Linked DNA regions of Microscilla marina ATCC 23134. The protein of the gene in region 2 interacts with the protein of the main gene of each other region in a pairwise test. Links are inferred from orthologs where the notes say so. Each region holds a gene or a part of one and is shown on either strand. Other genes may lie near its edges.

Region 1 (5,053 bases), on a different replicon or contig from region 2:
GCATATATTCAATAGTCCATAGTATTTAGTCGATAGTCCATAGCTGATTCGAATAAATGTTTACCTTGTTAAATGCTGTAAACCAGTACTTTATATTCAAATTGCGTACTCACTTTATTTTTAAAAGCGTTTCGGTTTTACGCCTAAACACCCCATTAAATAGTTTTTAAATTCATCAATAACTGATCACCAGCAACCAACTTTGATTAAAATCACTACGGAGTATTGTATATTTATAAATAGCTTGTGAAACTATATTAATACACCATTTTGCAAGCCAGTTCGAGCGATTCAAACTTTTGTTGCAATCGTTCATCTGCCTGTACCTTGTATTTCTGTGAGTTGAGCTCTACCATCATAGTAGGTTGTTCCTGCAAGTCATACACCCAAATCTTAAGCTCGTGTTCACCCGTATTCTCTTGGGCTACCTTTTCCATTTTTTCCATGAGCTCATCGTTTAGCTTGGCAATGTCTACCTGAATAACTAACCCCCGACACATCTTCTCTTGCATCTCTTCGAGGGGTTTTATCTGCGAGGTGCGCAGCTCATAGCGATCTTCTGAACCATACCGCTTTTGTACTTTACCCGTGAGCAGTATCAGTTGATTTACCTCAATCAGATCGCTTAATGTTTCGTGGCTTTCGCCAAACAAAGCCAAATCCATCGACGTGCTGTAATCTTCTATACTAAAAGAGGTGAAAGGTTTGCCATTTTTGGTTTGCCTTAATTCTTTTTTGGTCACAATACAGGCTACAGTCACTTCCTGGTGCTGAAAAGACTCTATTTTATCAAGGGCTACCGCACCAAATTTTTTCATTCCGGCACGGTATCGGTCTAGTGGGTGCCCCGACATATAAAAACCTACCACTTCTTTTTCACGGTTCAGCTTTTCCAATTGGCTCCAGGGCTCGGTATAAGGCACCTTGGGCTGGGCTATAGTGACCGCCCCGCTTGCCCCAAACAAAGAGGTTTTGGCATTTTCTATCTCTTTTTGATAAGCATTGCCAAATTTGATGATGCGTTCCAAAAAAGTAGCCGTATCATTGGGCATAGCAGCAAAAAACTGCGCCCGGTGTAGTTTGCCCAAATTGTCGAAGGCCCCTGCCTGAGCAAAACACTCAAAAGATTTTTTGTTAACCGTTCGCAGATTTACCCTACGGGCAAAATCAAACATATCCTTAAAAGGACCGTTCTTTTTGCGCTCCTCTATGATATTTTCTACGGCAGCGTCGCCAGTGCCTTTTACTGCGCCCAAACCAAAACGAATTTGCCCTACTGGGTTTACCGTAAAGCTCTGTTCACTTTCGTTTACATCAGGTCCCAGTATTTGCAGCCCCATGTTTTTGGTTTCATCAATAAAGAAAGTAACCTTATCAATGTTATTCATGTTGTGCGTAAGCACCGATGCCATGTATTCAGAAGGGTAATTAGCTTTGAGGTAAGCCGTTTGGTAAGCCACCACCGAATAAGCTGCCGAGTGCGAACGGTTAAAACCATACTTGGCAAACTCTTTCATTACCTCAAAAACCTTCCTCGACTTCTCTTCAGGAATCCCATGAATTTCTTTGGCTCCCTTCATGAAAATGACCTCTTGGCGGTCCATTTCCTCAAGCTTCTTTTTACCCATTGCCCGGCGTAGCAAATCGGCACCCCCCAGGCTATAGCCTCCCAAAATCTGGGCAGTCTGCATAATTTGCTCCTGGTATACCATAATCCCATAAGTATTGTTGAGGATAGGCTCCAGCAAATCGTGTGGGTATTCAACTTCTTCAGTTCCGTGTTTACGGTTGATAAAGTTGGGGATAAACTGCAATGGACCAGGGCGATAAAGGGCGTTCATTGCAATCAGGTCTTCAATGTTGGTAGGTTTGAGCTGCTTTAGGTACATCCGCATTCCTTCCGACTCAAACTGGAATGTTCCTACGGTTTCGCCGTTTTGGTAAAGCTCAAGAGTAGCCTGATCATCCAATGGAATCTTGTCCATGTCTATGTCAATGTCATAGTTTTTCTTAATCATTCGCAGGGCATCCTTGATCACGGTCAGGGTCTTAAGCCCCAAAAAGTCCATCTTCAGCATTCCGGCATCTTCAATCACCTTACCGTCAAACTGAGTTACCAGCAAGTCGGCATCCTTAGAGGTACATACCGGAATATATTTAAGCAAATCATCAGGAGCAATAATTACCCCTGCAGCGTGAATACCTGTACCTCTGACCGACCCTTCCAAAATCTTGGCTTGGCGCAACACTTGATTTTCTAAATCGCCTTCAGGCCTTGCCAATACATCTTTTAGTTCTTGCACTTCGGCAAAGGCGTCTTTGAGCTTGGTTCCCGGTTTGTCAGGCACATACTTGGCAAGTTTGTTTGAGTCGGGAATAGGCAGCTCCAGCACTCGTGCTACATCCTTGATGGCCATTTTAGCCGCCATAGTACCATAGGTAATGATTTGGGCTACCTGGTTTTTACCATATTTATCAATTACATAATTAATGGCATCTTGTCGCCCTTCGTCATCAAAATCAATATCCACATCAGGCATACTTACCCTTTCCGGATTGAGGAAACGCTCAAAAAGCAGGTTATACTTGATAGGATCAATATTGGTAATACCAATACAAAACGCGACTGCCGAACCCGCTGCCGAACCCCGTCCGGGACCTACAAAAACTCCCATGTCGCGAGCGGCATTGATAAAGTCTTGCACAATGAGAAAGTACCCCGGAAACCCCATCGATTTGATGATGTTAAGTTCATGGTCAAGGCGCTCTCTTATTTCTTCTGTAATCTCTCCATACCGTTTGGTGGCTCCTTCGTAGGTCAAGTGACGCAAGTAATCATCCTGAGTAGCAAACTCAGACGGCATTTCATATACAGGCATCAGTATGTCTCGCTTGAGTTTGATAGGCGAGCATTTATCTACAATTTCCTGAGTGGTTTCCAGAGCAATAGGAATGTCAGAAAACAACTCGTTCATTTCTTCCGGCGTTTTCATGTAATACTCCTCATTGGGCATTCCATAACGCAGGTTACGCCGCTTTATATCAGGCGTAAACATTTTGGGCGTACTTTTCTTGTCAGCTCCCTTTACACAAAGCAGCGAGTCGTGGGCATCGGCATCTTCATCACCAATGTAATACACATTATTGGTAGCAATGGGTTTTACCCCATATTTTGCCGCAAATTTAAGCAACACCTCATTTACCCGTTCTTCCTCTTCTTGTCCGTGGCGCATAATCTCCACATAAAAATCATCGCCAAACAAGTTATGCCACCACTTAAACGCCTCTTCTGCTTCGTGCTCGCCCTGGTTCAATATCAAATCAGGAATCTCGCCTTGTAAGTTACCCGTCAAGGCAATCAAGCCCTCGTGATATTCTTCTATCAGGTCTTTGCCAATCCGTGGAAAACCAGCATAATAACCCTCTATATAGCCTAAAGAGCTTAGTTTGGCGAGGCGGTGGTAAGCCTCCTGGTCTTTGGCAAGCAATACTTGGTTAAATCTTCGGTCGCGATCGCTCTTGGTAAATTTAGTCTTAGTACGCTCTTGAGCCACATAAAACTCACAGCCAATAATCACCTTTACATCATTTTTGGCGCCTTCGCCTACAGCCTTAAAAGCCGCGTGCATGTTGCCATGGTCAGTAAAAGCAATGGCAGGCATGCCGTGTTCTTTAGCAAACTTGATCAAACCGCCTACGCTGGCTGTACTTTGCAAAATAGAAAACTGAGAGTGTACATGCAGGTGAGAAAAAGGGATAAATTTATCTACTTTTCCCTTAAATATCTCCGGGATTTTAATCCCTTTTTTCTTTTTACGTTTCTCAAAGTTGGCAGCATCGAGCACTGGAGGCTCATACACCACAGCATCTGCTTCCAGGTCGCCCAGGGGTGGAGCAATACCTATTGAGATCAAGCCAAAATAACAACGGGCAGTTGCCAACACATCATATGCTGCATCGTGGGCATCGTCAAAGCTTTCACTAAAAAGCTTGGTGTGAAGTTCGGTAAGGGTAGGCCATTTAAATTTACCGCCTCGTCCCCCCTGAATGCCTACATACTCAGCGGTTTCTTCGCTTTTGGTGTCATAAGTCGGTACTTCGTGAAGCTTACTATCTACAGTAGTCCGCACATACTCAGCTCCCATGATGTTTACATCAAAGCCAATGTTATGACCAATGATGAGTTCGGAACGGGCAATGTCAACCGCAAATTTTTCGAGCACTTCATTCAGCGGCAAGCCCTCTTCCAAAGCAATTTCGGTAGAAATACCGTGCACCTTTTCAGCGTTGAAAGGAATCGTAAAACCTTCAGGCTTTACAATCATATTTTCGGCACTGACAAGCTTACCATTGTAGTCGTGCAACTGCCAGGCAATTTGTACCAACCTTGGCCAGTTGTCCACATCGGTGTGTGGCGCATTAAAATCTTTTGGAAGCCCGGTAGTTTCCGTATCAAAAATTAAATACATGCAGCGAGTCTTTTTATAGTCAATGAGTTAAGCCCCTAAGGGCGCTCATGTTGAAATCTTAACTTTAAGGCAGCTTCTAAATTACGAAAAAAAAGAGGGATTTGAAAGGCTTCAATAGGGTATGTTGATAAAGATTACATCTTGCGTTGTGAGTACTCTCCTCTTTGCTTTTTCTTTCGTCAGAGGCATTTTTTTTGGCTAAAGTGGATAGCTGATTACCCACATTAGGCAGGTATAGTAAAAGAAGGATATGTTGATAAAACCCTGGTATTGAGGCTGTAGCTGGATGAAGTATAAAGTTTTGTCATATACAATGCAATCAGGTTGGCTTCATTTCTATAGCCTGGTGATTTAACATTAAAGTGAAAAATTCAAGTAAAAATGTTTGATAGTCAGGGTGTTGAGCCATTACTTGCCCTATTTCTATTACCTCACCCGCGTTCAACTGTTCTAGCAAAGGCAACAACAGAGAAGCATGGGAAAAATTACTTTTGTTTCGTCGGTAATATAGTCTTACCTGATCATTTTTTAGCGGTTGATGGTATATACAGAAAGGAGCGACAATTTGTACACTTTGTTTGGTC
Region 2 (3,317 bases):
GTTTAATTGTGAGATTTATACAACTCAATTCTTAGGCAATTTAGTTATTAAACTCGACAGATTTAACCAAAAACTCAATCAATGAATATTTATGATTTTTTAAAAACAGGCAAGCTCAAAGGTTTAAAAACAGGAGACACTGAATACTTGGTTTACCAAAAATTTGACAAGAAAGTATTGGGTAAAAAATTGTATACAGACTCTCAATATACCGATATGTTTTATTTTTATGCTTTTGGTGGAGCACTTGAAATATGTTTTGTTTTTCACGAGGTAAGTCACTTCACGGTTACCCCCCATAACCACTTCTTTTTTCTGGAATACCAACAACAAAAGCATTGGTTAGACCAACTTGACAATTTTCACGAATTTGTGGAACTACTACACACAATGAACATAGGCTGGCGTTTTTTGAGGCGTTATTGTCGCGACAAACAGCTGGCAATCATTACAGAGCATCATGTAGTGGCATTTTTTGACTATACACACAAAGACAGTGTTGAGGTTGAGTTTCAAGTAAATGGCAATGACCGCTTTGAGCAAGCCGACAAGGTATAAAATAATATAAGGAACTTGTTTAGGAATGGAAAAAAAATAACTTTTCAGTTTGGGAGTAATCTTTCATCCTGATACTTCGTTACTTTTTTTGGCCGTAGCTATGGCTACGCCCGCAAAAAGTGCCTCGTCTCAGAATAAAATCTCTACCCCGAAATCGGTAATTTATTTTCTCACCATTCCTTAGAGATCTACTTCTAGCCCAAAGCGTGCACTTAAATCGTTCAATTTGGTGTGTTTTTCTTTCAAATACTGAAATTTGTCGTAAGGAGTATATATCTTTTTCTTTTTCTCTACATATACATACTTAGAACTAAGGGTTAAAGCCTGGTTATTCAGTTTATTACGCAGGTTTTTTTGTACCTTCTCCAAATACGCTGCGACCACTTTCTCCTGCGCTTCGTCACTAAAAGTGAGGGTGATTTCGTGCCCATTTTCTATAGAAATGTCGCCTGCCGACAAATATTCAGCGGCTTTTCTAGCCTTCTCCCCATCTTGCGGAAAGTTTCTTAAAATGCCCTTAAAGTCATTGAGTGCAAGCAGCAATTCTTTCTTAGTAAAAGGCGTATTGTCAGATGCTTGTACACTCCCATTACTTGTATCTACTTTTAGGGTAACATCAGGCTTATTAGGGATGACGGGGGTTTTGGGATTCTCCTTTTTGGTATATTCCAGCGACATTTTTGCCGGAGGTGGGGCTTGCTGCTGTTGATGGCTGTTATTTTGCTCGGCTACGTTGGTTTCAGGCTTTTTTTTTTCAGGATCAGCGGGGGGCTGTCCTGCAATCTCTACGGGGTTTTGCGCCCAATCAATGACTCTGTTTAGGTTGGCCATTTTCATCAGCACCAATTCTACAAAAAACCTGGGATTTTTACTGCTTTTATAGTGCAAATCACAGTCATTGGCAAGGTTCAAGGCAGATAGTAAAAACGATGCAGAGGCATTTTGGGCTTGTTCAGCAAAACGTTGTTTTACCTTCTCAGAGACCTCAAGCAGTTTTACAGTTGCAGGATCTTTGCACATCATGACATTGCGTAAATGCGCGCCCAAACCCGCAATAAAAATATGACCGTCGAAACCCTTTCTGAGAATTTCGTCAAAGTACAAGAGTACCAGGGGCATATCCTGCGCCAATAAAGCATCTGTTATTTTAAAATAATAATCATGATCGAGTATATGCAGATTTTTTACTACACTTTGGTAAGTAATGTGTCGATCTGCCGAAAAGGTTGTGATCAGGTCAAACAAAGATAAAGCATCACGCAGCCCCCCATCTGCCTTTTGAGCAATTAGGTCAAGCGCATCCTGTTCCGCTTCAATTTCTTCTTTTTGGGCAATATTTGCCAAATGCCCACTCATATCTTTTACCTCAATGCGTTTAAAATCAAAGATTTGACAACGAGATAAAATAGTAGGGATAATTTTGTGCTTTTCGGTAGTAGCAAGGATAAAAATCACATATTCGGGAGGTTCTTCCAGAGTTTTCAGAAAAGCATTGAACGCCGAGTTAGACAACATGTGCACTTCATCTATGATGTATACCTTGCGTTTGCCGCTTTGGGGTGGATAGCGCACCTGATCTACCAAGTTACGAATATCGTCAACACTGTTGCTAGAGGCAGCATCTAACTCATATACATTCATCGAACCTTGGTTCTGAAAACTCACGCAAGACTCACAGGTACCACAGGCTTCAAAATCTTCGGTAGGAGTCAAACAGTTGATAGTTTTGGCAAGGATACGCGCACAGGTGGTTTTGCCTACCCCACGAGGACCACAAAACAAAAAGGCTTGAGCTAGTTGGTTGCTCTTAATTGCATTTTTGAGCGTAGTGGTAATGTGTGATTGACCAACAACTGTATCAAATGTGGCAGGGCGATATTTACGAGCCGATACTACAAAGTTCTCCATAAATGCAATTTAACAATTTTCTCGAAAAAACGGGTGGCAAAAATAGCAAGTTTACTTGAACGCCCCAGTGAATTGGGTTAAAAATATTGGGAGTTTTTCCCAAAAAAAATGTGTGAGCATTCGTATATTTGATTCAACCACCCACTAAACCCAACAGTATGAATAGTCTACTTACAACCCAAAAACCTCGTACTCATGGGGTAAAATATCCTCACTATAAACAAGTGCTTGCCCAGCTCACCTCTGAGCAGGCGAAGGTTGTAAACACCCAACAAATTCACGGAAGTAAAACATCGCAAGAATGGCTCGACTTATTTCAAGGTATTCTTTTGTATAACCAAACCTTGAGTGTAAAACTAAGTAATTTTAGTTTTTGGACAACTATTGTAGGCATCCCTTTGGGTTTACTCATCTTTTTTGTAGGACCAATGGTTTTCATTTTCGTCTTCCATAACTTAAGCCTTTGGTCTATGTTCCCTTCATTTTTGGTCATGTTTGTCATTTTCAGGACCCATACATACATTACCCAACTTCACAGCAAGCTATTAGCCGATTATTTCCAAGACATTATCGTTCCTCTGATGATCATATTACACGAAGAAACTGCTGTCGATACTCGTATAACCCTTCACGTAGACTTGAGACATCAAACAGACGAAGAACACTTTGCGAAATATATAAATCGCTATAAATGCTACCACTGGCAAATGCTTCATCTGTCTACCCAACTGTATAACGAAGCAAGCTTAGACCTAAAGGTAAATATAAGGCTATATGACAAAGTAAATAAGCCTAAAGCAAAAAGAATAATATTGACCAAACTCAACGTCCAATACCCCAAAAAACACCAC

The links.
Region 1: the proteins of M23134_RS36540 (region 2) and dnaE interact in binary tests that used the Escherichia coli proteins (3 or more experiments, as listed by UniProt). The link is inferred for Microscilla marina ATCC 23134 from one-to-one orthologs.

What each region holds. Positions count from the first base shown.
Region 1 is NZ_AAWS01000003.1:250,362-255,414, forward strand. Bases 58-4,790 are described here. They hold dnaE (DNA polymerase III subunit alpha), read right to left. Parts: upstream 4,470-4,790; coding sequence 258-4,469; downstream 58-257. Other genes in these bases: M23134_RS03670 (hypothetical protein), read right to left, coding at 4,789-4,790. Outside these bases: M23134_RS03660 (DUF4291 family protein), read right to left, coding at 1-4; more of M23134_RS03670, read right to left, coding at 4,791-5,053. UniProt on the Escherichia coli protein: DNA polymerase III is a complex, multichain enzyme responsible for most of the replicative synthesis in bacteria. This DNA polymerase also exhibits 3' to 5' exonuclease activity. The alpha chain is the DNA polymerase catalytic subunit.
Region 2 is NZ_AAWS01000096.1:4,130-7,446, reverse strand. What follows is about bases 103-3,099. They hold M23134_RS36540 (DNA polymerase III subunit gamma/tau), read right to left. Parts: upstream 2,467-3,099; coding sequence 739-2,466; downstream 103-738. Other genes in these bases: M23134_RS36535 (hypothetical protein), read left to right, coding at 2,625-3,099; M23134_RS36545 (hypothetical protein), read left to right, coding at 103-558. Also shown: more of M23134_RS36545, read left to right, coding at 82-102; more of M23134_RS36535, read left to right, coding at 3,100-3,317. UniProt on the Escherichia coli protein: Part of the beta sliding clamp loading complex, which hydrolyzes ATP to load the beta clamp onto primed DNA to form the DNA replication pre-initiation complex.